Linked DNA regions of Phragmitibacter flavus. The protein of the gene in region 3 binds, or shares a complex with, the protein of the main gene of each other region. Links are inferred from orthologs where the notes say so. Each region holds a gene or a part of one and is shown on either strand. Other genes may lie near its edges. The genes, in order: dnaX, dinB and dnaN.

Evidence for each region.
Region 1: the proteins of dnaN (region 3) and dnaX are in contact, whole or in part, in a cryo-EM structure (PDB 8GIZ), measured with the Escherichia coli proteins. The link is inferred for Phragmitibacter flavus from one-to-one orthologs.
Region 2: the proteins of dnaN (region 3) and dinB are in contact, whole or in part, in a solved structure (PDB 1OK7), measured with the Escherichia coli proteins. The link is inferred for Phragmitibacter flavus from one-to-one orthologs.

Annotation. Positions count from the first base shown.
Region 1 is NZ_VAUV01000010.1:141,204-149,907, reverse strand. What follows is about bases 4-2,999. They hold dnaX (DNA polymerase III subunit gamma/tau), read right to left. Parts: upstream 2,435-2,999; coding sequence 572-2,434; downstream 4-571. Other genes in these bases: FEM03_RS24470 (hypothetical protein), read left to right, coding at 2,572-2,999; FEM03_RS14840 (YbaB/EbfC family nucleoid-associated protein), read right to left, coding at 218-532; FEM03_RS14845 (hypothetical protein), read left to right, coding at 4-198. In the rest of the region: more of FEM03_RS14845, read left to right, coding at 1-3; more of FEM03_RS24470, read left to right, coding at 3,000-3,114; FEM03_RS14825 (molybdopterin molybdotransferase MoeA), read left to right, coding at 3,134-4,321; FEM03_RS14820 (DEAD/DEAH box helicase), read left to right, coding at 4,350-6,803; fabF (beta-ketoacyl-ACP synthase II), read left to right, coding at 6,919-8,163; FEM03_RS14810 (DUF1826 domain-containing protein), read left to right, coding at 8,264-8,704. UniProt on the Escherichia coli protein: Part of the beta sliding clamp loading complex, which hydrolyzes ATP to load the beta clamp onto primed DNA to form the DNA replication pre-initiation complex.
Region 2 is NZ_VAUV01000011.1:224,501-234,999, reverse strand. Bases 4,366-7,304 are described here. They hold dinB (DNA polymerase IV), read right to left. Parts: upstream 6,398-7,304; coding sequence 5,333-6,397; downstream 4,366-5,332. Other genes in these bases: FEM03_RS16230 (hypothetical protein), read right to left, coding at 6,539-7,304; FEM03_RS24490 (hypothetical protein), read right to left, coding at 5,037-5,174; FEM03_RS16240 (HigA family addiction module antitoxin), read left to right, coding at 4,699-4,995; FEM03_RS16245 (hypothetical protein), read left to right, coding at 4,366-4,634. In the rest of the region: FEM03_RS16265 (bifunctional serine/threonine-protein kinase/formylglycine-generating enzyme family protein), read left to right, coding at 1-1,550; FEM03_RS16260 (LamG domain-containing protein), read left to right, coding at 1,604-3,316; 6-carboxytetrahydropterin synthase QueD, read left to right, coding at 3,448-3,813; FEM03_RS16250 (hypothetical protein), read left to right, coding at 3,892-4,101; more of FEM03_RS16245, read left to right, coding at 4,158-4,365; more of FEM03_RS16230, read right to left, coding at 7,305-7,537; FEM03_RS16225 (hypothetical protein), read left to right, coding at 7,781-8,965; FEM03_RS16220 (glutamate--tRNA ligase), read left to right, coding at 9,075-10,409; aroE (shikimate dehydrogenase), read left to right, coding at 10,412-10,499. UniProt on the Escherichia coli protein: Poorly processive, error-prone DNA polymerase involved in translesion repair and untargeted mutagenesis. Copies undamaged DNA at stalled replication forks, which arise in vivo from mismatched or misaligned primer ends.
Region 3 is NZ_VAUV01000013.1:74,210-84,752, reverse strand. Bases 7,198-10,180 are described here. They hold dnaN (DNA polymerase III subunit beta), read left to right. Parts: upstream 7,198-8,131; coding sequence 8,132-9,229; downstream 9,230-10,180. Other genes in these bases: FEM03_RS17445 (prephenate dehydrogenase), read left to right, coding at 9,836-10,180; FEM03_RS17450 (hypothetical protein), read left to right, coding at 9,244-9,720; FEM03_RS17460 (fibronectin type III domain-containing protein), read left to right, coding at 7,198-8,025. Outside these bases: FEM03_RS17490 (hypothetical protein), read left to right, coding at 1-711; FEM03_RS17485 (TIM barrel protein), read left to right, coding at 825-1,817; FEM03_RS17480 (hypothetical protein), read right to left, coding at 1,911-2,276; FEM03_RS17475 (exo-beta-N-acetylmuramidase NamZ family protein), read left to right, coding at 2,488-3,738; rsfS (ribosome silencing factor), read left to right, coding at 3,755-4,288; FEM03_RS17465 (competence/damage-inducible protein A), read left to right, coding at 4,651-5,907; more of FEM03_RS17460, read left to right, coding at 5,989-7,197; more of FEM03_RS17445, read left to right, coding at 10,181-10,543. UniProt on the Escherichia coli protein: Confers DNA tethering and processivity to DNA polymerases and other proteins. Acts as a clamp, forming a ring around DNA (a reaction catalyzed by the clamp-loading complex) which diffuses in an ATP-independent manner freely and bidirectionally along dsDNA.

The DNA.
Region 1 (8,704 bases), on a different replicon or contig from region 3:
ATGGCCTCCCCCGCTCAATCTCGCACCGCCATCAGTTACTACGAAGAATACCTCGCTGAACTGGACGAGATCCGCCGTTATAAGTGGATCGAAAGCCAGAAGGCCAAAGAGGACATCGGCTTCGAACGTGCCCTCGTCGAATGGGTCACCGAACATCGCGATGCCTGGCGCATCGAACGTTCTGAAGCGGCCGAATAAGGCCTAAGCAAGCTATGATTTACAGTCCCAACCCTGGCGGCAATCCAAGTCCACCGGTCAGCTTGCCCATTTCCCCTGCCGCGAGTTCTTTGCTCTTCGCCAGCGCCTGCTGAACTGCGTTCAACACCAAGTCCTCCAACACCTCCACATCTTCGGGATCAACCACCTCCTTGCTGATCTTGATCGCTGTGATTTCCTGCGAACCATTGGCCGTCACCGTCACCCGTCCACCACCGGACGAAGCTTGCACGGTCTGAGCAGCGAGATCAGCCTGGGTCTCTGCCATCTTCGACTGCATCTGCTGCATTTGCTTGAGCATTTTTTGTATATTCATAGAAAGATTTGGTTGGGATAAAGGGTTGCTGCCGATCGGTCATTTCACCAAGGTCGCCTTGAACTTTTCAATCGCGGCTTTCACCAGCGGGTCTTTGTAAAAATCGGGGTCCGTTCCGATTTTGGGCGTTTCTTCTTTGGGCGCAGCTTCCGGCTCTTTTCCACCGGCCTTCTGCGGAGAGGGAGAATCCATCTCCAACAACCCCAATGACATCTCACTCACCGGAGGCGGCGCCAGGGTCGCATCGAGCACGATGTCTAAATTCACCGGTTTGCCCGTCAAATCGGCCAGCATCTCTTCCAAAAACTTGCGGGCCATTGGTCGCATCAAGTTGTCCCGTGCTGAGTCCTCGGTCGTCGGCAATCCCAATACCAGCACCTTGCCTTCCTGCCGAAGAAATGCGCCAAACTCCACCCAATTGGCAAACAACGGACGTTCCACCGTCACTCGCTCAAGAAACAGCGTCCAGAGGGCTTCGAGGCTCAACGGTTCCGCCTTGGCAGGGATGGCAGCAGGCTCGATATCCAAATCAAAAGACAGATCTGCACCCGGTTCAGGAAGCTTCGCTGGCGGTTCAGGTGGAGCCACCAAAGGCTGAAGTTTTGGTTGCGGCGCAGGCTCGGTCTGGGGCTCGGGCTGAACTTTAACCGCCTCAGATGCGGGCACCGGAATCGGAGCAACCGGAGTTGGAACCGTAGCCACCACCGGCACAGGCACCGCCGCCACCGGTGCGATTGCCCGCCGCGTGATCGTCCTCGGAGCCCCCCCGCTACCACCGCCACCAATCGCCTGAATGACTTCGGTCAATGTCACTTCGCCCAAGGTCTGCACGGCCTGGATGATGCCAATCTCCAGATGCAGCAGCTTGTTGCTCGCCCAACGCATCCTCGCATCCACTTCGGCAAGACCATCCATCACCCGCAACACCGATTCGGCTTCGACCATGGCCGACTGACCACGCACCAACGCCGTCATCTCCGGCGAAAGATCCTCCTCCGCCGCTCCCGCATCCACCTGATGCACCAGCAAATTGCGGAAATGTTGGATCAAATCTGCCAGCAACCTCGAAAGATCCTTCCCGCCATCCGCCTGAGTGTGCAAATGTTTCAAGGCCCCCACCGTGTCCTGCTGCAAAATCTCCTGCGCCAGATGCGCCACGGTTTCCCCTCGCGTGAACCCGAAAATGTCCAGCACGTCCTGCTCCTCAATCCTCTCCCCGCAGAACGCCACCAACTGATCCAGCATCGACTGCGCATCACGCATGCCGCCCTCCGCTCCCTTGGCAATCGCATAAGCCGCCTTTTGATCCAGCGCCACGTTCTCCAAGGTCGCAATGTGCAGAAGATGATTCGCAATCACCCCCGCCGGAATGCGCCGCAAATCGAAACGCTGACAACGACTGATGATCGTCGGCAGCACTTTGTGCGCCTCCGTCGTCGCGAAGATGAACTTCACATGTTCCGGCGGTTCCTCCAACGTCTTCAACAGCGCGTTGAACGCCGCCGTGCTCAGCATGTGAACCTCATCAATGTAATAAATCTTAAACCGGCACCGAGTCGGCGCAAACTTCACTTCCTCACGCAGTTCACGCACCTGCTCCACCCCGTTGTTGCTCGCGCCGTCAATCTCCCGCACATCTAGGCAGATGCCCTTTTCAATTTCCACACAAAGCTCATTGTCCGGATCGAAATCCACCATCGGACCACCCGGACAATTCAATGCCTTGGCAAAGATCCTCGCCGTGCTGGTTTTCCCGGTGCCACGCGGACCCACAAACAGGTAGGCATGGGCCAGCCTTTTCTGGGCAATGGCATTGCGCAACGTGCGCACAACATGCTCCTGACCAAGCACATCATCAAAAGTGCGGGGACGATATTTACGGGCGAAGACCTGATAGCTCACGCGGGCATCCTAGCGGTCCGTCGCGAGGTTTCCACCGCGCATTTCGGCTTTTTTGATTTCCTCAAGAAACGCATTTTTTTCGGGTTGGGCTTGCGCTTCCCCACCCGCTCATTCAATCCTAGTGACTGTTTCTTACCGTGCGACCTCAAGCCCTGTTTCCCCTCACCGTCCTGTTGCTGTTGGCCATTTTGACCACCAGCTGCGGACTGCTGCGCAAAAAACGTGCTCAGCAAACCGACGAATCCACTGGTGACCTCGCCATCGGAGCCATCGAGATGGTTAATCCCGAGCAAAAATTCGTCCTCATCAGCGCCCATCGGGGATATGCCATCGTCGCTGGCACCGCACTTTATACCTTTTCCCCCAGCGGACTCAAAGCCGAACTCAAAGTCACTCCCGAACGCAAGCACACATTCCTCTCCGCCGACATCATCGAAGGTTACCCACAAAAAGGCAATCCCGTGTTCGCCACCCGTGAAGCCGTCAGCGCCTCCATGGCCGCCGCCAAAGCCAATGGAACCGGAACCGGCAGCGAACCACCTCCGCTGGACAACCAGCTCAACTGGGGCGGTGTTCCCGGTGCCCCAACTCCGAATCCCGTCAACACCGAGTCAAATCTACCTCCTCTGCAAAATCCGTTCATCAATCCCGCCTCCGAAGTTCCGCCAACCGTTCCGTGACGATCGCACCAGCCCAGCCATGCTTGAAATCGAAACCGCGCTCGCCCGCATCCTCGACAGCGTCTCACCCCTCGATCCGATCCGCGTCCCGCTGACCTCCGCTCTTCATCACTTCGCCGCACGCGCCCTTCACGCCACCGTCGCCCTCCCCGGCTTCGACAATTCCGCCATGGACGGCTATGCCGTGTTCGCCGCCGATACCACCACCACGAGTCCCCTCCCCATCATCGCCGAGCAACCCGCTGGCACCTCAAAAAATCTCACCCTCAACTCCGGGACCGCCATCCGCATTTTCACCGGTGCCCCTATGCCCGAGGGAGCCGATGCCGTCATCATGCAGGAAGACGTCGACCTCTCGCCCGATAAAACTCATATTCAATGCCGCGAACCCGTCGTCTCCGGAGAAAACCTCCGCCGCACCGGCACCGACATCTGCCTCGGCCAGCAGCTCCTCAAACCCGGTGACGCCCTCACCCCCACCCGCCTCGCCCTTCTCGCCTCACAAGGCCTCAACGAAATCTCCGTCATCCGGCCTCCACGCGTCGCCATCATCACCACCGGCGATGAACTGATCCCCGCCGGCCAACCCCTCCTTCCCGGCCAGCTCTACAACAGCAACGGCATCCTTCTCCAATCCCTCGTCGCCCAACTCGGCATCTCCGCAATCAGCACCCATCATCTCCCCGACGACCTCGACCAAACCATCTCTGCCCTGCGCGAACTCACCGGCACCCACGATTTCCTCATTCTCAGCGGCGGAGTCTCCGTGGGCGATCACGACCACATCAAACCCGCCCTCCAATCCCTCGGCATCCTCCCCAATCTCTGGCGCGTCAAAATCAAACCCGGCAAACCCCTTCTCCACGCCCGCACCGAGACCAACCCCTGCCAGATCTTCGGACTCCCCGGCAACCCCGTCTCCTCTTACGTCACCTATCAAATCTTCGTCCGTCCCGCCCTCTTGAAATCGATGGGATCGTTTCAATTTGAGCTACCCACCGTTCCCGCCACCCTCAATCAAGCCGTCGACAACCCCGGCGATCGTCCTCATTATCTCCGCGGCACCCTTCAGCAAAACACCTTCATACCCACCGGCGTCCAACAATCCCACGCCCTCTTCGGCCTCAGCCAGGCCAATGCGATGCTTCGACTCGAAGCCAACCAGTCCCTCGCCGCTGGCACGAACGTAATCCTCTTGGTCCCCTGATCTCCTGCATTCGACTCCCGGCCATGCCATGTTTTCCGGTCTCACCCAAACCCTGAAACTCCCCGACCCCTGGCAGCACAGCGCCGTCAGTCACCTGCGCGCGGGCAGCGACGTCATCGTCAGCGCCCCTACCGGTGCCGGCAAGACCTTCATCTTCGAACTCATCGCCAAAGCCGGTCATCACAAACGCCAACTCGTCTACACCGTCCCCACCCGCGCCTTGGCCAACGACAAACAAGCCGAATGGACCGAAGCCGGCTGGAATGTTGGCCTCGCCACCGGCGATCTTGCGCTCAACGTCCACGCACCTGTCCTCGTCGCCACCCTCGAAACCCAGATCGAACGCCTCATCAGCGGCGATGGTCCCGCGCTTCTCGTCATCGACGAATACCAGATGATCGCCGACTCCTCACGCGGCAGTCACTATGAAGGCGCCATCATCCTCACGCCGCCCAACACCCAACTCCTCCTCCTCAGCGGCAGCGTCGAAAACCCCAACGATCTCGCTGAATGGATGCGCCGTCTTGGACGTCAAGTCGAAGTCATCAGCACCCATAACCGTCCCGTTCCCCTCGAAGACTTCCCTCTCGATTACCACCAGCCCCGCTTCAAAAACATTGAAAATCGCTGGGCCAAACTCGCCACCGCCGCCCTCCTTGCCGACCTAGCCCCGCTGCTCATTTTCGCTCCCCGACGCAAAGACGCCGAGTCCATCGCCGCCAAAATCGCCACGCATCTTCCTCCCGGCGAACCCCTATCGCTCACCCACGAACAACGCATCCTCGCGGGCAAAGACATCGCGTCGATGCTCGAAAAACGTGTCGCCTTCCATCACAGCGGCATCAGCTATCCGCTGCGCGCCGGACTCATCGAACCCCTCGCCAAAGCCGGACAACTGCGCGTCATCGTCTCCACGATGGGCCTTGCCGCCGGGATCAATTTCTCCGTGCGCAGCGTCCACGTCTCCGGCACCACCTTCCACGACGGCGTCTCGGAGCAACAACTCAGCGCCGACGAACTCCTGCAAATGTTCGGTCGCGCTGGCCGACGCGGACTCGACGAACGTGGTTACGTCCTCACCACCCGCGACAGCCCCACGCTCAACGACTCCCGTCCCGTCCGACTCCGTCGCGGCAACAAACTTAGCTGGCCTCTTTTCCTCCGCATCATGTATCGCGCCGCCCAGGACGGACGCGACCCCTTCATCGCCGCCACCGAATTCACCACCAAACTGTTCGCCAAAACCCCGCCCGACCTCGGCCTCACACCTCAACAAACCGCCACCCCCCAAACTACCACCGCCCTCTTTGGCCTCAAAGCCACCCAGCGCGAACTCCTCAACAGCCAGGGCCATTGGGAACCCATCACCAAACCCGTCACCCAGACCGTCCCTCTCAGCCAGACCCACCTTGCCAACGACACCTTTCAGGGCCCCACCCTTTCCAGCACCCGCTACCTCAGCACCCTTTTCCCCACGCTCGGCCGCATCACCAAACTCCCGGGCGATCAAAAAATCTACGGGCGCGAGATCGCCCTAGGCAGACCCAGCGTCCCCGATCCCACCGGCGAAATCGGCCTGCAAACCATCGCTTTATCCCTCCGCAAACTCCTGCAAATCCCCCGTCACATCGAATCCCTCACCCCGGAAAAACTCCATCTCGTCGCCCTTCCCAAACTCGACGCCCAACTTCCAAACGCCACCTTCTTCGGCATGACCACCCGTGGTGACACCTTGTGGGCCACCTACGACTTTTCCAACCTCCCCGTCGAAGCCACCCAGGACAGCCACGGCCACTGGCTCGTTACTCCGCAATTTCGCACCCTGGAACGTCAGGTCGACACCGAGATCCATCAACCATCAACCTCCCACCATAAACCCTCCAGCGGCAGCGCCATTTACGCCTGGCGCACGCTCGGTCTGATCGAAAGCGACGGCACTCCGACTCAACGCGGCATCATCTTCAGCTTCTTCCAACAAGGCGAAGGCCTCGCCATTGCCGCCGCCCTCGAAGACGAATCCTATCCCATCGACGAACTCCTTCCCCATCTGGCAAACCTGCGCGGCAACACCCACATCGACCTCCCCATCGCCAACCCCAGCGAAAGACTCTCCGCCATCTGCCGCGCCACCTACGGATTCGTCAACCACACCGGCTACCTCGAAGCCGGCCTTCCCCTCGCCTACGGCGAAGCCACCGCCGAACTCCTCGGTTTGTCTTCATCCCTCATCCTTTCGCCTTCATCCTTTCAGAACGGCGACCTCGCCCGCGCCTACACCGAATGGCTCAGCCTTCTGCGGCATCTCAGCCATTCGCCGGACCACCCTTGGACGCGATGGACCCAGCTAAAATCCCAATCCGCTGCTCTTCTCCAAAGCCACCTTGCAAACTCTTCCCACACCCTCCACCCCAAACTTCCCCCTCTCACCCCCAAACAAAAACACGAGCGACCCCTGCATTACCTGCTGCGCAAACACGCTTAAAATTGAACATATCCCCCACCGGCCCCGGCTCGCCGACTTTCCTTTTCTCTTGCCCCCCACTCAAATCCGTGTCTTATCCTTCCCCCCACCTAATTTCATCATCGACCCTTTCCTCATGAGCGACCGACGCGTAGTCATCACCGGCCTTGGCATTGTTTCCCCTCTCGGCAACAACAAAGAAGATTTCTGGAAAAACCTCATCGCTGGCAAAAGCGGCATCCGCACCATCCAGTCCATCGATACGACCGAATACACCACCAAGTTCGCCGGTGAAGTGGTCGATTACGATCCCAAAGTTTATTTCAACGACTTCAAAGACGGTCGCCGCGCCGACCGTTTCACCCAGCTCGCCATGGGCGGAGCCAAACAGGCCATCATCGACAGCGGACTCGACACCGCCGACGTCAACAAAGAGCGCATCGGCGTCATGGTCGGCTCTGGCATCGGCGGCCTCACCGTGCTGGAAAACAACCACACCCAGCTCATCACCAAACACCCCTCCCGCGTCTCTCCGTTCACCATTCCGATGATGATCGCGAACATCGCCAGCGGCATGATCTCCATGGAATACGGTTTCCTCGGACCCAACATGTGCATCGTCACCGCCTGCGCCACCTCCAACCACTCCATCGGCGAGGCCTGGCGCATCATCAAATTCGGCGACGCCGACGCCATCGTCGCTGGTGGATCCGAAGCCTCCATCGCCCCCATGGGCATGGCCGGATTCGGCAACATGCGCGCCCTTTCCACCCGCAACGACTCTCCTGAAAAAGCCTCCCGTCCCTTCGACAAAGACCGCGACGGTTTCGTCATGGGCGAAGGCTCCGGCTGCTGCGTGATCGAAGAATACGAACACGCCAAAGCTCGCGGTGCCCACATCTACTGCGAACTCGTCGGCTACGGACTCAGCGCCGACGCCTATCACCTCAGCGCCCCCCTCCCCGACGGTTCCGGTGCCGCCCGCTGCATGCGCATGGCCCTTAAACATGCCAAACTCAATCCCGAAGACGTCCAATACGTCAACGCCCACGCCACCAGCACCCCACTTGGCGACATCGGCGAAACCCTCGCCATCAAAGCCACCTTCGGCGCCCACGCCAAAGACGGACTCGTCGTCAGCGCCACCAAATCCATGACCGGCCACCTTCTCGGAGCCGCCGGTGGCATCGAACTCGCCGCCTGTGTCCTCGCCCTGCGCGATCAGATCGTCCCCCCAACGATCAACATCGAAAATCAGGACCCCGAGTGCGATCTCGACGTCGTTCCCAACGTCGCCCGGGAAGTCAAACTTGACGCCGCCCTCAGCAACTCCTTCGGTTTCGGCGGCCACAACGCGGCCCTCCTCGTGAAGAAAATCTAGCAGGGAATTGGGGAGCACACGCATCTTGCGTGTCGTTCTCGGCATCTTGCCGGGAACCCGGACGCGCAGCGCCTCATTGATGTCCTAATCCGACAACCCCATGCCTCCCCCCCTCCCCGCCGACTACCCGCGCATCAAACGGGTCGCCAGCTTTCACGAACTTATCACCACCCCCTTCTCCAACGGCATCAATGCCGTCTGCTGGCCGCGCACCCTCCCCGGCGATTTCGCCGAAGTCGTCGACCATCTCAACGCCCCCCTCGGCATCACCACCATCGACGAAGACCAGCTTCAAAACCTCTCCGCCAATCTCACTCCCGCAGGCCAGCTCGCCGTCTCGACCCTCCTCAACGACCAGCGCCTCCTCCGCGAACACGGACTCGATCCCGTTCTCGACACCGTCAATGGCTACCTCCCTCCCGACGAACCCGAACCCCTGCGCACCGACGTTTGTTCCTTCCACGTCGACAGCGCCACCGCCGAAGCCGACACCTGGCTCTGCACCTATTTCGGAGCCTCCAGCGAACTCCTTCGCAACGAT
Region 2 (10,499 bases), on a different replicon or contig from region 3:
TGGGGGTGACGCCGTTGGGGTTGAATCCGCTGGAGGGGGTGGCGGCGATTTACCAGATGCGCATGTCGGGGTATCGGATGCAGGAGATTGAGTTCACGGCGAACAAGAAACAACCGGCGACTTATGAGGTGAAGATGGAGGAGTCGAAGCTGCCGCAACCGGGGGAGAGGTGGATGAACAGTTTGGGGATGTCATTCTTGCCAAGACAGAACGGGCATGCGAGTGAGCGGCCGGTGGAGATGAGGTTTTTTGATGGGTTCTTGAAGGCGAGTGGTCGGACGTTTGAGGGTCGAGTTGTGCCTTATGTGATCCGTGGAGAGAAGAATGCGGCTTATATCGTGGTGGTGCCTTCGGCGGATGCGGAGGCGTTTCGGTCGTGGTTGACGGATGCGGATCGGGAGAAGGGGCTTTTGGCGACCGAGCATCATTATGAGCTGGAGACGCTGCCGTTTGTGGAGGGGGTGTCGACGGAGATGAGGGGGCCGGAGAGTCCGCCGCCAGCGGATGCGGATGATGAGCCGACGGACTGGCAGGCGTTTTCGTTGAGGGTCGAGCGGCAGGGGTATGGCGGGGTGCTGGTGCAGTCGAATCCGCCGGGGGTGAGTGTATTTCAGTCGGGGGAATTGCTGGGACTGACGCCGCTGGAGATTTCGCGGGTGAAGACGGGGCCGGTCGAGTTTGAACTGCGTGGCGACGGGTATACGGATTTGATTTTGGAGGGGACGCTGGTGGAGAATGAGATGCTGGAGTTGTTTGGCGACATGGATGTGAGGCGCAGTGTGACGTTTGGGCGGGAGTGGCGCAATTCGATGGGGTTGCGGTTTTTGCCGTTGGGGGAAGTGCTGATGGGCGCGACGGAGACGCGGAGGCGGGATTACATGGAGTTTGCGAAGGAGACGAATGTGCGCAGGCCGACGCAGATTGCGAATCAGCCGAAACAGGCGCAATTTCCGGTGGCGGGAGTGTCGCGGGAGGAGGCGGTGAGGTATTGCGAGTGGCTGACGAAGCGGGAACGGGAGTTGGGTTTGATCGGCGTGGCGGATCGGTATCGGTTGCCGACGGATGAGGAGTGGAGCCGGGCGGTGGGGTTGCCGTTGGAACGTGGGAAAGATCCGGCGGAGAGGAACGGGCGGATTCGTGGGGTTTATCCGTGGGGTTATGAGTGGCCGCCGCCGCGGATGGTGGACAATTTTGCGGATGAGTCGTATGGGCGGCGCATGGGGGGCGAGGAGTTCATTGCGGGATATGATGACCGGCAGCCGGGTCCGTCGGGCGTGGCGGCGATGCCGCCGGGGGCGAAGGGGTTTCTGGGTTTGGCGGGGAATGTGAGTGAGTGGGTGTCGAACGATTTTGGGGGGAGTTCGGCATTGAAAAGTGAGGAGGGGTCGAAGGACGGGAAGAAGCCGGTGATGGGCACGGTGCGGGGTGGCAACTGGCGGACGGTGAATGCGGATGAGTTGTTGTCGTCGGCACGCATTGGGATGATGGAAAATGCACGGTCGGATACGGTGGGATTTCGAATGGTGCTGGCGAAGGGTGGCGAGCGGTAATGTGTTTTTTCGCTGGCGGTCGTCGTGATCTGATTACAATGGAGGCAATACACATGCGACGCAGCGACCTCACGAAGAATTGGATGATCAGGACGAGGCTGTTTTTGATGGCGGCGACGTGGGTGGGTTTGGGTTTGTTCTTGGTGTCGGGACATGCGCAGGCTCAAGAGAAAGTGCCTGGGGAGGTGATGAAGGCGCAGGCTTTGCGGGAGAAAGGGCCGAATGTGTTGATGGTGCTGGTGGAGGGATGGAGCGATGCGCTGGTGTCCGACGAGAACCCGAATTTGGTGAAGTTGAATGGGATGTCGACCGCGTTTTTGTCGGCCTATCCGCCCTGCAAATCGGACAATGCGGGGAGAACGGCGGTGATGACGGGAACGTATCCCTGGGCAAATGGAGTGGTGACGGAGGTTCAGGATTGGCGGCGGGCGTTGCTGTTGCAGAAGATTCCATCGTTGCCGGAGTTGTTTCGTCAGGGTGGATTTGTGACCGGAGGAAGTGGCAAGGTGTTTGCTCGTCCGAAGATGGTGAAGGTTCAGAAGGAGATGCCGGTGGGGTATGATTTGGTGGCGGCCTGGGATGAGCGATTTTTTGGGGTGTCCGATGACAAAAAGACGATTGACTGGGCGGTGAAGTTTGTGACGCGTGATCATGGCGTGCCGTTTTTCTGTGTGGTGGGATTGGAAGGCGAAAGGGACTTGGATGCGGGCTTGGGCAAGCTGATGGATGCATTGGAAAAAGGGAATCGAATGGCGGATACGGTGATCGTGGTGATGGGGGTGCCGCGTTTGGCAACGGTGGGTCGGGTGCCGTTGTTCATCGCGGTCCCGGGGATGACGGTGGGTGAAAAGCCGGTGTCGGCTTCGGTGAGTTTGGTGGATGTTTATCCGACGCTGGTGGAGGTCGTTGGGGATTTGGAATTGCCGCCGGGAGTTGCCGGGAAGAGTTTGGTGTCGTTACTGAAGGATGCCAATTCGGTTTGGGACAGGCCGGTGCTGATCGCTTCGGGTTTGCCGGAGGATCGGTCGATTCGTGTGGTGGACAAGAACTGGAGTTTTGATCGGTATGAGAAGGGTGAGGAAGAATTGCATGACATGTCGACGGTGGGGAGTTCGTTGAACAATGTGCCGAATGCGCCTGAGCATGCGGCTTTGGAGGCAAGGTTGGCGGCGCTGGTGCCGAAGGATTGGGCGGCTTATTCGCGGGCCATGGAAAAGGTGGATTACGATGCTTCGGCGGATGGGGCGGTGGTTTACTGGTTGCAGGCGGGCGATGAATTTGCTGCGGAGTCGTTGCCGGATGTGACGGGCAAGGGATTCGATATGGAGTTGGTGTTTGAGTATCGGGCTCTTTCGGATGCAAATGGGACGCTGATTTCGGCAGGTGACGCGCGGATGGGATTTGCGGTGCATTTGCAGGACGGGAAGCCGTCGTTCACGGTCAATTACGATGGGTTGCGCACGAGCTTGGTGGCGGAGAAGGCGCTGGAAGACGGGAAGGTGAGTTTGCGTGCATTGATGGGGGTGGACGGAAGTCTGGATGTTGGGGTGACGGGTCGCGATGCTCATGGTTATGCACCGATGGAGGGAGGGTTTCCGCGCAGGCTGCCGGGGAAACTGGCGGTGGGCCAGAGGTCGGCGGTGTTGCCGGCGAAAGAATTTCCGAAGAGTGCGGCGTTTGGCGGCGAGATCAGCAAGGTGTCGTTTGGGTTGCTGCCCGGGGTCACGGAGGAATTGCGGGCGGCGAAGGCGACGCCGGTGGAGTGAGGAAAATGGGGAAGATTTTTGATGAATGGTGAGGGAGACGAATCGAGGGACAGGAATGTCCCTGCTCCTTAAACTGCGAGTTGCAGCGGGGAGGCTTTTCCATTAGGGACGGGGTTCACGAACTTATCATCATGCGCTGCCGTCTCGTTAAAGATTACCGTTTTGAAGCCGCCCAGACCCTTCCGTCGCTGCCGGGGGATCACAAATGCAAACGCATGCACGGGCACAGTTTCAAGGTGGAGATCACGGTGGAGGGTGAGGTGGATGAGAAGATTGGCTGGGTGTATGATCACGCGCAAATCTCCAAGGCGATGAATCCGTTGCTGGAGATTTTGGATCATTCGTATTTGAACGAGGTGGAGGGATTGGAGAATCCGACCATTGAATGGATGGCGGCGTGGTTCTGGCGGAAATTATCGCCTCAGTTGCCCGGGTTGTGTGAGATTGTGATTCACGAAACGCCGACGGCACGCTGTGTGTTTCGTGGAGAATTTTGACCATTTGGCTTTTGCGCTTTTCACATTGCGAAGCGCGAATTGATCGCTAGTGTGCCTGCACTGCTCCATTTTTTTCTGATGAAGATTCAAGTCCTTGCCGCCTCTCTCGCTTTAGCCGCCGTGTTCGTGACTTCTTGCGAACAGCATGACTGGTCGTCGACCAAGAAGCTTTATTCTCATGGTGACAAGGACCACGGTCATGGCGATGATCACAAGGGCCACGACCACGACCATAGTCATGACAAGGATCATGCCGGAGACGGTGAGAAGAAAGAAGAGAAACACTAGCTTTCCTGCCTGGTCCATTTTGAGGCTGGACGGGTCTAAAGTGGTTTGAAATTTTTATGCGCCTTCCCATTGGACCTCTGACCCTGCTGGCAATGGCGGCGGTGTTTTTTTTACCGTTCGTGGAGTTTTCTTGCAAGGGGAGACCGGTGGCAACCTTGACCGGTTACGAGGCGGCTTTTGGGACGAAGATGGAGACCGAACTGCCGTTTGGGGATTTTTTGAAGCGCCAGGGTGAAGGTAGTGGTGGATTGCGATTGCAGATCCAGGAAGATGGTCGAACGGGAGGCAATCGCTGGGTGCTGGCGGCGTTTCTTGTGGCCGTCGGTGGCGGTGTGGTGGCACTGTTTTTTTGGAGATTTGCCGGAGTGTTGGCGGGCGTGTCAGCGGTGGCTTTGCTGTTGATGGCACAGTCGGACATTCAGCAGCAGTTGCAGGTGGAGCAGGTGGCGTTGCTGGTGGTGACTTTTCAGATCGGATTCTGGGCGTCGCTTGCCTGCGGTGGGTTGGGTGCGATGCTGTGTTTTAGGAAGTAGTCAATTTTTGTCGGGCTAGATGAAATAAATTCACGGCTTGTGCGTCTCGAAAAAGGGCAAACAAATGGACAAAACACTGGACAACATTCATCCCGGAGAAGTGCTCTTGGAGGAGTTCATGAAGCCGCTGGGGATCAGTCAATATCGTTTCGCGGTTGCCACTGGGTTACCCCATAGCCGCGTGACGAAACTGGTGAAGGGCCGTCGCTCGGTGACGGCAGATACGGCGCTACGCATGGCGCGTAGCTTTGGAACCACACCAGAATTCTGGCTGGGATTTCAACTCGACTATGACATGATGGAGGCAAAGAGGGCCAATCAGGATATTTATGCGGCCATCGAACCGCTGGTTCCAGCTTGATTGACAGCATCGGTGTTGATGATCATGGCGCTGAAACTGGTTCAATGACGACGGCGGTTTGAGGGGGAGCCGTCTGGCTCGGGAAGGTCCCATTCGATGATGGCAAAACGACGGGTGGCTTTGCGGGGGCCGAGGAACAGGGGGCGGAGGCGGAGGAGCCAGTGACGGAGTGGTTTCATAAGAGGACAATAGCGATGGGGTGGAGTCGGAATGAATGATGATGTCGAATGGGACACTGCGTCTCGCGGTGTTCGAGAGAACATTATAATCAGCGCTTATTTAAGACAAGCTGATTTTTTTAAAAATTTAACAAATTATTGCCTCGAGGTCACTTATTTTAGAAATCCAAGGGTAAAACCAGCTGATTGCGGGTGGGATTGACCAATGTGGAGAGTCCGATTCCGATCAGGCGGAGAGGTTGGGTGACCAATTGGTGCCGGGCTAGCAGGTGACAGGCGAGGCGGTAGATATCTTGGGGATCGGTGATGGAGTCTTCGACGCGAATCTGCCTGGTCAGGGTGGTGAAGTCGCTGTAGCGGACCTTTACTTGAACGGTGCGGGCGGCAAGGCCGTGTTTTGAGAGGGTTTGGGCAACATCAGTGGCCATTTCCTTGAGGGCGGCGCGCAGGGTGGGGCGATGGTCGGTGTCGGTGAGGAAGGTGTTTTCGGCGCTGATGCTTTTGCGCTCATCGCTGAGGTCGAGGGGGCGGTCGTCTTCGCCCATGGCGCGGGCTTTGAGGGTGGTGGCGAAAGAGCCGATGAGCAGGTCGAGGTTCAGCTTGGTGTCCTGGAGGTCGGCGATGGTGTGGAGCTGATGTTTCTCGAGGGTGGCGGCGGTGACGGGTCCGACGCCGTGGATGCTGCGGATGGGGAGGGGGCGAAGAAGGGCGATTTTGTCTTCGTCGCGGATGACGGTGAGTCCGTTGGGTTTTTGAAAATCGCTGCCGAGTTTGGCGAGGAATTTGTTGGTGGAGACGCCGATGCTGGCGGTGAGGTGACGTTCGTCGAGAATGCGTTGTTTGATGTTGGTGGCGAGCTGGGCGGCGGTGGTGAGGGGGTCGTCTTGTGTTACGAGATTTCGGGGTTCGAGGTAGGCTTCGTCGACAGACACGCGTTCGACGTCGAGGTCGAAGGTGTGGAGGATGTCCATGATGAGGGCGGACTCGGCACGGTAGACGTCCATGCGCGGGCGGACGAAGATGCCTTGAGGGCAGAGTTTGGCGGCGGTGCGCGAGGGCAGGGCGGAGCGGACTTTAAATTGTCGGGCTTCGTAACTGGCGGCGCAAACGACGCCGCGTTGATCGGGGGGTGAGCCGACGATGAGGGGTTTGCCCCGGTATTCGGGGTGATCACGCTGTTCGATGGACGCGAAGAAGGCGTCCATGTCGATGTGCATGATCACGCGGGACAAGAAGCGAAAGGATGAAGGATGAAGGCGGAAGGATGAACTCGGCTTGAGATCTGGGCATGGATCTTCCGGGATGACAATGGGAGCCCAGATAAGAAACGAATGAAAGGCTCGGGACGAGCCTTCTACGTTTTGCTAGCCTTCGGATTTACGGGCTTTTTTCAGGGTGAAACCGGGAAGGCCGTTGTTGGCGGCGAGCTTTTTGCTGCGCGATTTGGAAGGGCTTGTGCTGGATTTGGATTTGACCCAGGTCTTGGCGATGAAAGCACCTTGAAAGATCGGCTCGGGGTCTTTGACCCAGGTTTTGGAGAAAGGATTGTTGGTGCCAAGGGCTTTCCATGGTCCATCGGGGACTTCGTGGGCTTCGACGAAACACCAGTCGACCTTTTTTCCACTGGTGAAACCGAGATAGTCGCGGACGGCGGGGGAGAGATCAATGCCTGCGCCGTTGTTGCTGGTGTTGACGGGTGGGGCGTCGCCGAAGACGTAAGGGGCGTCGTCGGTGACGAAAGGTCCGCAATCGCTCCATTGGGCGTAGACGACGCGGCCTTCGTGGCGGATGGCGAGCCAGCGGTTGTGGCAGACGGATTTGCCGTGGCGTTTGAAGGTTTCTTTGAACCAGGGGATGACTTTGGCAGCCTCGGGTTTGGTGGTGGCGTGGTTGATGACGTCGTTGTAGGGCAGGGCGATGTAGAAGGGGTTTTGTTTGGGGATGAAGTTGACGGGGCGGTAGCCGTGGGTCCGGTTGGTGATGTCGGGATCGTCGTATCCGCCGAAGTTGTCCATCCATGCGGTGTCCCAGGAGCTTTTGCAGTTGGGGGTGGGGTTGTTTTGGGTGGGTTGTTCACCGACCCAGAAGACCGTGGCGACGATGTTTTGTTTCCAGCCAGTGCGTGGGGTGAAGGAGTGGGGGACAGTGGAAAGCGGACCGGGCCTGACGACGCTGGGGCGTGGTTTGGCGACGGAGCCTGAGATGGGAGAAGGTTTGGCGGGTTCGCCGCTTTGAATGCCAGCGGAAGGAGAGTAGGCACTGCGAACAATGACTCTGGAGGGGCTGGCCTGTGCTTGAGGCTGGCAGAGAAGGGAACCGGCGAGAACGAAAGTGAAAACGGCAGCGGCTCGGGGAAGGGACAAACAAATCATTCTTGAAAGGGGCAACGTTAATCTGGCACTGACACTACTCTGGCGGCAGTTCCTTAGCCCAAGACGGCGGCTGGCGCAAGGCGGAATGGCTTGAGGCAGAAGTGACAAGTTCAACACATTGGGCTCAAAATATGGCGATGGGTTAAGGAATCAGTGAATGAGTTCATGCAAAATTGGTGGACAAGCATGGGAGATTTTGATTGTCTGATTGCGCAAATCGGACTCTAAAATTTTATGATCATCTGGACGGGACACGGTATTCTAATTCCAATCGCGGCCATCTTCGGCTTCATTGCGGGCTTCGTATTGAGTGGCGTAACCAAGGATTCATTGAACTTGGAGTGGGGGTCTCAATGGAGCTTGGCTGCGGCGGTTTGGGGAGCCACCATGATGGTCTGGATTTATGCCAAATCTCTAGGGAAAACAACAGAACAGACGTTGCTTGATCCGAGGACGCGACAACCAGTCTTATTGCGGAAAAAGCACACCTTTTTCTTCATCACGGGATCGGGTTGGATGATGCTTCTCGGTTTTTTGGCCATTGGGGGCACTGTTCTGGCATTTATTGGACCCAAAGCGGGCGCGAATACGGACAGCTCGATGGTGGTTGATGAGCCTTCGATGAAGGCTTTTAAGGAGGCGGACCGGTTGATTGTTGGTGCCAGCGGTGGAGTGGCGCATGGCAATACGGCGAAGGCCAAGGAGTTGGCGGAACAGTTTTCAACTTTGATCAGCGCCTATCGGGAGATGGGAGTAGAAGAAGGCAAAAAGAAACCGGTGGTTTCCTTGTCGAAGGGGCAGTTCTTGACCTATTGTTTGCTGACCAAAGAGAAATGCGTCTTCCTCGTGCATGTGCCGGAGTTGCGAAAGTTTTCCGACGACGCCAAAGATTTTATCTGCCAAGCTGCTTGGCGTAGCGCACAGGAACTGGCGCATCATCTGGAAGTGAAGCCTGTCACTTTGGGAGTGGGAGTTCGGGGGGCGTTGCTTTATGAGCGGGCGATGTCTGGAAAGTTGGCGGAACTCGGGGGCGATGCCCGCGCGGGCCTCGTTGAAGAAGTGGAGGGCATGGACGGACGCGATTTGCTGGCTGGATTTTTTGAAAAGGCAGAGGAAGGGGGATTGCAGATTGAGACGGCGGAAGAAGATGTTTCTGTTCCTGTTGCGCCAGTCGAAATTTCAAGCGGAAATTCCAATTCACCACCAGCGGTCGCTTTGGCAGAATTGCCAACCCCAGCACGAGATTGGAAAGGGGCCGATGGAAGGGTTTTGAACGCGATTTTAACGGGCTTTGTAAATGCCGAGGGTTCTGTCGGCGAGTTTAAACGATCGGATGGGCAAGTTTTTCAAGTGCCAGTGGATCGATTCGATGCTGCGACTCAAGAAGAACTGAAGCGCTTGCATCGGTCTATCCAATAGTCTTTTCGAGCGGGTCGCGAGGTCGACCTGCGCAGGTGGGTGGGTAACATAAAGGCTTGTTGTGTGGTTGGCGGTTGAATTTGGCCGGGGGCGGGTCGAAATAGGGGGAATGAGTTCTTCCATTCGTGTTCGCTTCGCTCCTTCTCCCACGGGTTACCTGCATGTCGGCGGTGCCCGGACGGCTTTGTTCAACTGGCTGCTGGTGCGTCGTGAGGGTGGCAAGATGGTGTTGAGGATCGAGGACACGGATGCGGCGCGCAATACCGATCAGGCGATGCAGGCAATCACTGACGGGATGCGCTGGCTGGGTTTGGACTGGGATGAAGGGCCGGAAGTGGGGGGGGATTTTGGTCCGTATTACCAGAGTGAGCGGAAGGAGATTTATGATCGGTATCTGGCGTTGCTGGAGGCGGCGGGTCGGGTTTACACGGAAGACAATGGAGCAGTGAGGTTCAAATTCAGTCGGCAGCCGATCACGATTCCGGATCTGGTTTGCGGGGACATCAACTTTGCAGCAACGGAGGAGCCGGACATGACGGTGCGCAGGCCGGATGGGGGTTATATTTTCCACTTTTGCAACGTGGTCGATGATCTGGAGATGGGGATCACGCATGTGGTGCGCGGGGAGGACCACATTTCAAACACGTGGAAGCACATTGATCTGTTCCATGCGTTTGGGAAGGAGCCACCGAGGTATGGGCACATTCCGTTGTTATTGAATCCGGATGGCTCGAAGATGAGCAAGCGGGATGAAGGGGCGAGTGTGGATGGATATCGCGAGGCGGGCTTTTTGCCGCAGGCGGTGTTCAATTATCTGTGTCTGTTGGGATGGACGCCGAAGGAAGATCAGGCAGAAATTTTTACGGTGAACGAAGCACGCGAGTGGTTTGATATCGGAGCGGTGCATCATAGCAATGCGCGGTTCGACATGAAGAAGTGTGTGTGGGTGAACCAGCAGCATTTGCGCCTGTTGAGTGATGAAGCGTTGCTGGCTTATGCGCTGCCGTATTTGGAGAAGGCAGGGCTGGTGGTGGGCGAGTTGTCGTTTGCGGCGAAGGTCTTGAATTGTGTAAAGGAGAAGGTGAGTCTGGCGAGCGAGTTTCCGGAGTGGGTGCATTTCTTTTTCCGTGAAGATTTTCCGTATGAGGACGAGGTGAAGCAGAAACTGGCGGCGAATGCGCAGGCAGCGACCCTGGCGCAGGCTTTGCTGGATGGACTGACGCAGTCGGAATGGGACGAGGAAGCCATCGCAGCCGCATTGCCGGTGGTGGCGACGGAGCAGAAGGTGAAGGCGGGGGCGTTGATGCCGTTGCTGCGGTTCGCGTTGAGTGGTCAGACACGTGGTCCGGATGTGAAGGTGATGATGATCCTTTTGGGCAAACCTCGGGTGCTGGCGCGCTTGGGTCGTTTGCTGGACGAAGTGAAGGCCATCGCTGCGCTTTGAATATGAGTGCGGCTGATTTTTATACTTTGGATGATCTGCGACGCTGGTCGGAGGTGGGGGCTTCATTACAACCTCCGGCAAGGGTGGCGG
Region 3 (10,543 bases):
CGCAATTTGATTGTGAGTCAGCAGCAGCCTTTTCCTGCGGCGCTTTTTGCGGTGCCGATGAAACCACCAGAGACGGCACCTCTGCGATTTGTTGAGGTGCAGCAAAACGGCGAGACGGCGTCGCTGGTGTATTTTGGCAAGGTGGACCTGGGGATCGCGGACGCGGCGGAGATTCCGGAGAACTTGTTGTTTTTGAGGTTTGTGAGGGAGGCTTCGGGCTGGAAGTTTGATACAACGAGCTTGATCAATCTGGAGCCGCAGCCAGATGTGCGGGCGGTGCTGAAAGGGGGCGGGAAGCCGGGGTTGTTGAGCGATCCAGATTTGTTGCCGACGGGAGTGGTGCCACCGGTGGCGAAACCTTGTCCGAAGCCGGACCGGATCGGGGTGTTGCAGGTGGCTTCGTTTGGTTATGAAACGAGGGCGGTGGTGAACGGCTTTGATGTGGCGTCGGTGACGGACAATGCGGAGGAGCACATCATCATTGGAGGATTGCGCGACGGGGTGAATCCGCTGGTGCTGGATTTGAAGGAGGTGCCGTTGCCGCCGGGAGCTCCGGCCGATGCTGAACGGGTGGTGAGGGTCAGTGCGCTGGTGCTGACGGGCGAGGAGAAGCGTCCGGCAATTGAGGTTTTTGAGTGGAAACCGACAGCGCAACCGGGGGCGGGGACGCAGAATTTGGTGATCCATGTGAGCAAGATCACGCTGCGTTAGTGATTTGAATTTTAAGCGTGCTTTTCGCGGGCGGCTCTTTATGCTCGTTGCTCGAATTCGAAACCCAATTCCATTACATCATGGCAAATACTCTTCCTAAACTGCACAACGCAATGTGGCCTGGTCTCGTCGGCAAGGAACCGGATACGGATCATCCACCGATCAGCCTGGAGCGCATGCTCGAATTGACCGTGGCCGCCGAGGTGGATGGTCAAAAATTTGAGGGGGTGGACTTGTTTTTGTTTCATCCGCACACCGATCCTGACGCAACCGACGATCAGCTCAAGAGCATGGCGGACAAGATTGCGGGTCACGGGTTGAATGTGGGTTCGTTGGTGGCGCCGATCTGGCCAGGCACGGTGGGCGATACGGCGTTTGGTGATGCCGAGCAGCGCAAAAAATTTGTGCTGGCGGTCGAGAAGGCCTGCCGCATTGGCAAGATTTTGAATGAGCACGGCGTGCGCAAGTATGGGGTGATCCGTATTGACACGGCGGGTGGTCCGGGAGCTTTTGCAGAAGACGAGGCAGGCAATTTGCAGCGTGCATCGGAGACCTTCCGTGAGGCGGGTGCGGTGGCCGAAAGCTACGGTGAGCGTCTGGCGGCTGAAGGCGAAATTTGCTGGGGCGGGATGCATTCGTGGAGAACGATGCTGAAGCTGCTTGAGGCAACCGGACTGCCGAAGACGGTGGGCTTCCAGGCTGACTTGGCGCATACCTATTTGTATCTGCTTGGCTACAACGCGCCGGAAGATGCGTTGCTGCAGCCGGGTTATTCACAGGCGGAGTTTGACGCCGCTTACACGACGATGACCGATGCTTTGCGTCCCTGGACGATTGATTTCCACGTCGCACAGAATGATGGATCGGTGCATGGCACGGGTTCGCACGACCGCACGGGTCGCCATTGCGTGGCGGATGATCCAAATGGCAAACTGGACATCACGGCGGCCTCCGGCTACTGGCTGAAGGATGCAGCGGAGCGTGGCATTCAGCACATTTGCTGGGATGGTTGCATGTTCCCGAATGCGGTTTTGGAGGATGCGAAGACCTGGAACACCATTCTCGCAGCGATGATCAAGGTGCGCGAGGCGCATGGTTGGAGCTGATCAGTTTCGAGTAACGCGTTAACAAAACAGCGGCACGGACAAAGGTCCGGTGCCGCTGTTTTTCGTTGGGGGATCGATTAAGGTAGGGGTCGATTAATCCGCAATGATGATGCGGTTCACGACGCGAGTTTCGCCCTCGGTGGCGTATTGAACGCTGACGGGAACGCCGACTTTAACGCGGGTGCGGACTTGTTCTTCGGTGAGAGTCTGGCCGGATTTGGTCACGTAGGTGACGGATTGGCCGTAGCGGTAGTTCATGGGGCCGGAGGTTTCTTTCACGATGAAGGTTTTGCCGGGGGAGTATTCGTGAAGGGTGCCGGTAGAGGTCTGTGTGGTAGTTGTGGTGGTGGTGCCGCCAGCGCCATCAGTGGTGGTTGTGGTTTCCTCGGTGGTGGTGGTTTGGGCGAGGGAGATGCCGGTGCTGAGAGCAAGGGCGAGGAGGGTGGTGGTGAGCTTCATGGTGTATTTAGGTTGGCAGTTTTTTTGTGGCTTATTGGACCGCGTCGTGCGACCGGTCATCACTGAACGGATCGAGTGAATGGGGATGATTGGCGGTCACCTGAGGCCGAACTAGGGGGCTTGCCTGAGCTTGACGGGGGCAGGAGATTCTCCGTTCAGCAATGGAATCCGCTGGTTGCAATGTGTGGGGGATTCATCGAATGAAGGGTGTATGCCTTTTGTTTGGTTGAGACGAGTTCTGATGTTGGGAAGTGCGCTGTTGATGGCGGGTTGTGCTTTGCCATCATTGCCGTCGATGGCTCCGACCGCTGGGCGGGCATCTCAGGGTGGTCCTTTTCGGTTGGGGATTGATGTGCTGGCGGGGAACCGGTTTGATTTGTTGCGTGGGAAACGGGTGGGGTTGATTTGCAATCAGACCAGCATGTCGGGCACGGGGGTGCATACCCGCGTGCTGTTGCAGAGGTCGGGAGTGAATTTGACGGCGTTGTATGCGCCGGAACATGGGATTGACGGGACGATCAAAGCGGGGGTGCATGTGAGCAACCGACGGGATGCGGTGACGGGATTGACGGTTTGGTCATTGTATGGTCCAACGCGCAAGCCGACGCCAAGGATGCTGGCGGGGATTGATGTGCTGCTTTTTGATCTGCAGGACATCGGGTCGCGAAGCTACACCTATATCAGCACGATGGCGCTGGCGATGGATGCGTGTGCGGAGACGGGCAAGGAGTTTGTGGTGCTGGACCGGCCGAATCCGATGGGCGGGTTGCGGGTGGAGGGGCCGCCGGTGGAGCCGAAGTGGAAGAGTTTTGTGAGTCAGATCAATGTGCCGTATGTGCACGGAATGACGACGGGGGAGCTGGCGATGATGATCAGTGGCGAGGGCTGGTGCTCGGCGCGTCCGAATTTCCGGGTGGTGCGGATGAATGGCTGGAATCGCAACATGGTGTGGACGGACACGGGGTTGAAGTGGTATCGGACTTCGCCGAACATTCCGCATGCGAACTCGCCGATTTATTATGTGGCGACAGGGATGCTGGGTGGCGCGGCGGCGGTGGATGTGGGGATCGGGACGGAGAATCCCTTTGGTTATGCAGGTGGGCGTGGGGTGAATGCGGCGGCGTTTACGGCGTATTGTCAGAGACTGGGATTTTCGGGGGTGTCGTTTTCGCCTTATTCGCGAAACGGGTTTGGCGGGGTGAAGTTGGGGATCAATCCGAGGGCGGCGGCGAACATCACGGCGCTGGATGTTTTTATGATTGCAGAGTTGAACCGGCTGTCGCGGGGAGCGGTGCTGGGGAAGATGTCGGCGTCGCAAATCAGCCTGTTCAACAAGGTGTATGGCAGCGATTCGTTGCGTCGGGATTTGATGCGCGGGGTGTCTCCGGCGCGAATTGTTGGGTCGTGGAGCGGATTTGAGAACAGTTTCCGCTCGAAACGTCAGCGTTATCTGTTGTATTAATGGAATCTATTTATTTATGGCAAAAAAGAAATCAGCCGAGTTATCTCCGATCACTGACGGAGAATTGATGGCCTTTGCGGCGGCCACGTATGCAGAAGACAAGAAGGCCGAGGACATTGTCATCATGGACATGCGCGGCATTTCCCCGGTGACCGATTATTACGTGCTTTGCACGGCGAATTCGATGCCCCACCTGCGGGCGGTGCGCAATGAGTTGCGCGATCGTTTTTGGGAGGAGCAGACGCTGAAGCCGGTGGCGGCGGATGAGAATTTCGAGAGTTTGTGGATCATTCTTCATTACGGGGATGTGATGGTGCACATTTTTCACAAGGATCGTCGCGATTTTTATGCGCTGGAGGAGTTGTGGGGCGATGCGCCGCAGGTCGAATGGCCGCTGGCAAAGGCGGAGCCTGAGAAGCCGAAAGAGAAAGTGGCGGCTGTCGTGAAGAAGGCGGCGGCGAAGAAATCACCAGCCAAAAAGGTGGCAGCCAAGAAAGCGGCTGCCAAAAAGGCGGTGAAGAAGGCGGCGAAGAAATCCACTGGCAAATGATCGGCGGGGTCTGAATCAGTCGGCCAACCACACCATCCGCATGGGCATGGGCGAATACAACACACCACTGCTGAATGTTCCTTATCTATTGGCGGCTCTTGGAGTGCTGAGCTGGGTTTGCGGCAGCGTGACCTTGTTTGGGCGTCCCCTGGCACTTCGAATGGGGCCGTTTTGGGTGGGATGCCGTTGTTTTGGTGTGGGTGTTTTGATGACGTTGGTGTCGACGCAAGAATTTGAGCAGCGGTCGGTGGTTTTTCTTTGGGTTGGTGCCCTTTCGCTGCTTGTTGGTAGCGCCAGAACGAAAATCGTCGCTCCAGTGAGTTCGAAGCCAGGAGATTTTCGTCAGGGGTAAACGCAAGGGCATGAAAATTGAGATTATCAATACAGGAACGGAACTGTTGATCGGCGATGTGATCAACACCAACGCGGCTTGGCTGGGACAGTGTTTTGTGGAGCTGGGGCTGGAGGTGTCGCGTTCGACCTGTGTGCCGGATGGGGCGGCGATTCAGGAAGCGCTGGGGGAGGCTTGTGCGCGGGTGGATGTGGTGATTGTGACGGGTGGGTTGGGTCCAACGATGGACGATGTGTCGAGGGAGGGGGCATCGGCGGTTTTTGGGCTGGCGATGGATTTTGATGACGAGGTGCTGGCGTGGTTGACGGCGTTTTTTGCATCGCGTGGGAAGCCGGTGAATGAGCATAACAAACGGCAGGCGATGAAGCCGCGTGGGGCAATCGTGATGCCGAATGCGCATGGAACGGCTCCGGGATTGTATCTGCCGGCGGAGTTGGGGGCAGCGCGCGGGTTGAACTGCCATGTGTTTTTGTTGCCGGGTCCGCCGCGGGAGCTGAAGCCGATGATGACGGAGCAGGTGGTGCCAGTGCTGCGATCACTGTTGCCGGATGGGAATTCGACGGAGTGCCGGTATTTCAAGTTCACGGGCATGGGGGAGTCGGACATTTCGATGGCCCTGCAGGGCGCACTGGAGGCGATTGGGGGTTTGGAGATTGGGTATTGTCTTGGCAAAGGGGATGTGGATGTGCGGTTGCGGGGTTCGGTGGCGGCTTTGGATGAGGCGGGAACGTTGTGCCGGGAAAAACTCGGAGAATTTTTGGTATCGGACGACCGGCGCTTGCTTGAACAGGTGGTGGTGGAGAAGCTGAAAGAACAGGGGCAGTGGGTGGCGACGGCGGAGAGTTGCACGGGCGGGTTCATTGCGAGCCGGTTGACGGATGTGAGCGGGGCATCGGGGGTGTTTGGATTGGGGTTGGTGACGTATGCGAACGAGGCAAAGACGCGGCAACTGGGGGTGCCATCGGCATTGATTGAGGAATTTGGGGCAGTGAGCGCGGAGGTGGCGGCGGCGATGGCGGAGGGGTGTTTGCAGGTGAGCGGGGCGGACCATGCGTTGGCGGTGACCGGGATTGCGGGACCGGGCGGGGGTTCGGAGGGCAAACCGGTAGGGACGGTGTTTGTGGCGCTGGCTTCGAAAGGGCGGGCGACGGAGGTGAGGCGGCGGTCGTATCCGGGAGGGCGTGACCGGTTCAAGATGCTGACCAGTCAGACAGCTTTGGATTTTTTACGGCGTCGCTTGTCAGGGTTTGATCTGCCGGGTGAGTGATGGTCTTGTCATCACGTCGGCTTTGTGGTAAATAGGCAGGCTGTTTGTCCAGAGGATCAATTTTTTTCCGTTTATTTGACCATGTTTTCTGTTGCCATTTCCCGATTTCGAAGAAGCCGCCCAGCGGTGCGGTTCTTGTTGTGGGGTCTGGTCATGATGATGTCGACGTTGGTGCATGGAGATGTGAAACGTCGCGGTGAAGAGGCGGAAAAAAAGAACAAGAATCCGATTCAGGTGCCGGAGGTGAGGGCGGTGGGCGCGAATTTCATCGCCGGCGGGCGTGTGGAAGTGGAGTTGGTGGCGGTGGTGGGAACGTTGCGGAGGGTGGAGTTTGTGATTCGTGATCAGCCGCAATTTGGAAGTTTATCTGAAGTTCGCCCGCATCCGAGGGACAACAACAAGGCTTTCATCATTTACACGCATCAGGGCAAAGATGCGCCAACGGCAGATCATTTTACCTATGCGTGCCGGGTGGATGGCGGGCCGTTTTCGGCACCTGGAAGGGCGACTCTGACCGGACAGAAGTTTGATCCGATTTTGAAGGTGCGTTCACAACCGATGTTCAATCGGATTTTTGCGGGTGGGCAGATTGAGTCGAAGGTGATGGTGGAAAATGTGGGGGCGGCGGCTTTTGACGGGAAATTGAATTGGGAAGCTCCTTTCTTTGGTCCGCCGGATTTGCAGGTGGCACCAGGGCAGAAACTGGAGTTTGTGGTGGCGTTCAGACCGGACAAGGCCGGGCACTACCGTTGGGAACTGCCGTTGCAGACGAACCAGGATGCGGAAAGTGTTTTGCAATTTTATGGGGACAGCATTCCGGCGCTGACGGTGAGTCCGGGAAGGATGTTTTTGAAGTGGGAGAGTGAAACGCGCGAGCGGTCGGCGATTCTGACGCTGGCGAATGGTCGTCCAGACATGATGGATGTGAAGTTGAGGCTGCCCAAGCGTCTGCAAGGGGGCGATGTTGTGACGATCAAACCGCAGGGTCGCGAAGATGTCAGGTTATGGCTGGCGGCGACGGATGTGGCGGAGTTTAGTGAGGAGTTGGTGATCGAGGCGGCGGGTGTGACGGAGCGGGTGTTGATCACGGCGGAAGCGCAGCCGGCACAGTTGCGACTGGTGACTCCGACTGACAAGTGGTTGAATTTTGGTTCGGTAAAGCAGCGTGAGGAGGTGGAGCGCGAGTTTACGATCGCGAATCATGGGGGGCAGGATTTGCTGACGACGCTGGCGTTGCGTCCGCCATTTGCGGTGGAGGAGCTTGGGCAGACGATTCGGCTGGAGCCGGGTCAGGAGCGTCGGTTTTTGGTCAAACTTGACACTCGTGCGGCGGGCAAGTTTGATGTGAATCTGGAGATTTCAGGGGCTTCTCAGAAGGCGGTGATCAAGATGGAGGCGGTGGTGACGGCAGTGGCGCTACCGGGCGCTGCCAAGGCTGGTCCTGCCAAGCCCAACACGGTGCGGCCCAGTGTGGCGGAGGCGAGTCGCCCGAAGACCGAAACCTCCTTGGAGCGGCCATCGGTGGCGGCCGTTTCGCCGCAAATGCCAAAAGCAAAAGCTCCTCCGGTGGCTGGTGGCAGTGGCAATCCGCCGCCGTTGGACAGGAAGGGGCTGGTGTCTGCGATGCTGGCAATGAGAGGGATGCGAGTGGACAAGCTGGAGGTGAATCCCAATCTTGAGCAGGTGAACGAGATTCAGGCGCATGGAATGACTCAGTCGAGCCTCATTTTGTCATGGCCACAGACGAAGGTGAAACCGGCTTCCTGGAGGGTGGAGGCGGCGTCCAACGGCATGAAGCCTGAGGAAAACTTGATCGTAAAATTTTGGCAGCCGATCAGTAACTGGAGTCCAGCGGAAGGTGGCGATGCGGATAAAATTTCGGTGAATGTGAACGCTTTGAGGCCGGGTTTGCAGTATGAATTCCGGGTGGTGGGGGTGGATCAGGAGGGCAAGGTTTCCGAACCATCGCCGTCCATCATGGTATCCACCCTGCCGGCCTGGCGCGTTCCGGCCTGGGTGTGGCGGGTGCTGGTGGCGGGGGCGCTGGGCATGGTGTTTTACATCCTTTTCCGGGTGCGGCGCGGAGATTTTGAGTTCGAACACAAGCTTGGCATTTAACCTTCGGCACGAAGGTGGGGATTTTCTATCGACAGTGGGCGCTTTCTTGTCCATTGTGCTTGCTTAATTTTTGCCTCTCGCTATGAGAGATTTGCAAGTTCGCACCATGAAATTTACCATCAGCAAGGAAGCTTTCCTCTCGGCGTTGCAGCAAGTGCAGCATGTTGTCAGTTCGCGCACGACACTGCCAATTTTATCCAACGTCCTGCTCAGGGCTCAGAACGGTCGTTTGGAATTGTCGACGACGGATCTCGACGTCAGCATTGCCGGTTCGGTCGAGGCCGAGGTGGAGACTGAAGGGGCGACCACGTTGCCTGCCCGTCGTCTGGCGACCATCGTGCGCGAACTTCCCTCGGATGAGGTGGACGTTTCGGTGGATGAGAAGAATGTGGCGCACATCCGCAGCGGACCGAGTTATTTTAAGGTGATGGGGCTTGCACATGATGAGTTTCCCCCGCTTCCCGTGTTCAGCGAGGCGAAGGAGTTCCGCATTGAGCAGCGGGTATTGCGCGAGTGTTTGCGCAAAACGTCGTATGCGATTTCGACCGACGAAACTCGCTACGTTTTGAACGGCATTTTTTGTGCGTTCAAGGACAGCATGATGACCATGGTGGCGACGGATGGACGTCGTCTGGCGATGGTGGAGCAGGAGCTGGAGTTTCCGCAGAGTCAGGAAGTGGACATCATCATCCCGACCAAGGCGGTGAACGAAGTGCAGCGTTTGTTGGACGACGAGGGGGAGTTGATCATCAAGATCAGTGCTGGCCAGATTGGTTTTGACCTGGGCAACTATTTCCTGACCAGCAAGTTGATCGAGGGCAATTACCCGAACTACCGTCAGGTCATTCCCGGCGAGAGCCGCGAGCGCATTGCCCTTGAGCGCGAGCCGCTGTTGCGCACGCTGGTGCGTGTGTCGTTGCTGTTGAGCGACAAGTCGAATTCCGTGAAGCTGCATTTCAGCCAGGACAACGTTGAAGTGGTGGCCAATTCCCCGGATGTGGGTGAGGCGCGTGAGAGTGTGGCGATCGCTTACAAAGGTCCGGAAATGGTCATTGCGTTCAACCCGGAGTTCATGATGGCTCCATTGCGCAATCTGGCCAGCGATGAGGTGTATTTGCACCTGATTGATGACATCAGCCCCGGAGTGTTGCGTAGTGGTTCAAACTTTCTCTATGTGTTGATGCCGATGCGTGTAAATTCCTGAACTCAAACAGCCCCATGAAAAACGCCACTTTGCTCAAACTTATCGCCGCGCCGTTTTGCCTTGCTTTGGCAAGCTGCGCCTCCACTGAAGCTCCTGTTCGGACCCCTGGCGGTCAGTCGTTGGATCAAGCCCCACCCGCGCGTTTTTCGCCAACGGTATCGGATACCAGCCCACAGACGGGTCCAGACACTTCGGCGATTGCAGATGATCTTCCTGGCACGACTACCACGACGACAACCACCACCAGCCCAGGGACCGACGTTCCTGCTCCTCCTGTGGAGACCCAGCCTCCGGTGATCGCACCGGGTGGTGGCGAACAACCAGTGGCCCCGGCAGCGCCTTCGTATGGCAAACCAGTTCCCGGTCGTGTGGGTTTTGTTTATCCTCCTGGTGTTGAAGGCAAGCCGGAGAACATGGTGGACGTGCGCGATTTCACTCCAGGTCAGAAAGTTCGTGATCCTCGCACGGGCAAAATCTTTCTGGTTCCTTGAGCCAACGGATTCAATCAGTAGAATTGACAGGGCGCGTTGATCATCAACGCGCCTTTTCTTTCCGCAGGAGTCGAGTCGAAACATGAACAGTCAAGCGTCTTATTTGCCTTCAAAGGTGGCAATCCTGGGTCCCGGCTTGCTGGGTGGATCGCTGTTGATGGCGCTGCGCCAAAAGCTGCCCGGCGTTCATTTGCGGGCTTGGGCGAGAAGACGTGAGGCGGTGGCGGAGCTGGAGGCTTTGGAACTGGCGGAGATTTGTTCGGACGACCTTGCGATGGTGGTGGAAGGTGCCGATTTGGTGGTGATTTGCACGCCGGTGCGGACGATGGCGGTGCTCGGCAGGCAGTTGGCGAAACTTCCACTCGCCAAAGGTGCAGTGGTGACGGATGTGGGAAGCGTGAAGGCGATGGTGGTGGCCGGGATGGAGGAAGCTTTGAGCGGCTCGGGGTTTGATTTTGTTGGGAGTCATCCCATGGCGGGATCGGAGCGCGCGGGGTTGGAGGCGGCGCGGGCGAACTTGTTTGAAGGACAGGGGTGTTTGATCACGCCCACGTTGTTTACGACGGACAGGGCGCTGGGTGTGGTGCGGGAGTTTTGGAGGTTGATGGGATGCCGGTTGTTGGAGATGGGGCCCGAGGAGCATGATCGGTGTGTCGCGCGAATTAGTCACATGCCGCATCTTGCAGCGGCGGCGGTGACTTTGGCGGCGATGCAGGACGATCATTCCGTGAGGCTGTGTGTGGGCAACGGATTTCGTGATACCACGCGGGTGGCTTCAGGGAATCCGGATTTGTGGACGGGAATTGTGTTTGAGAATCGTGAC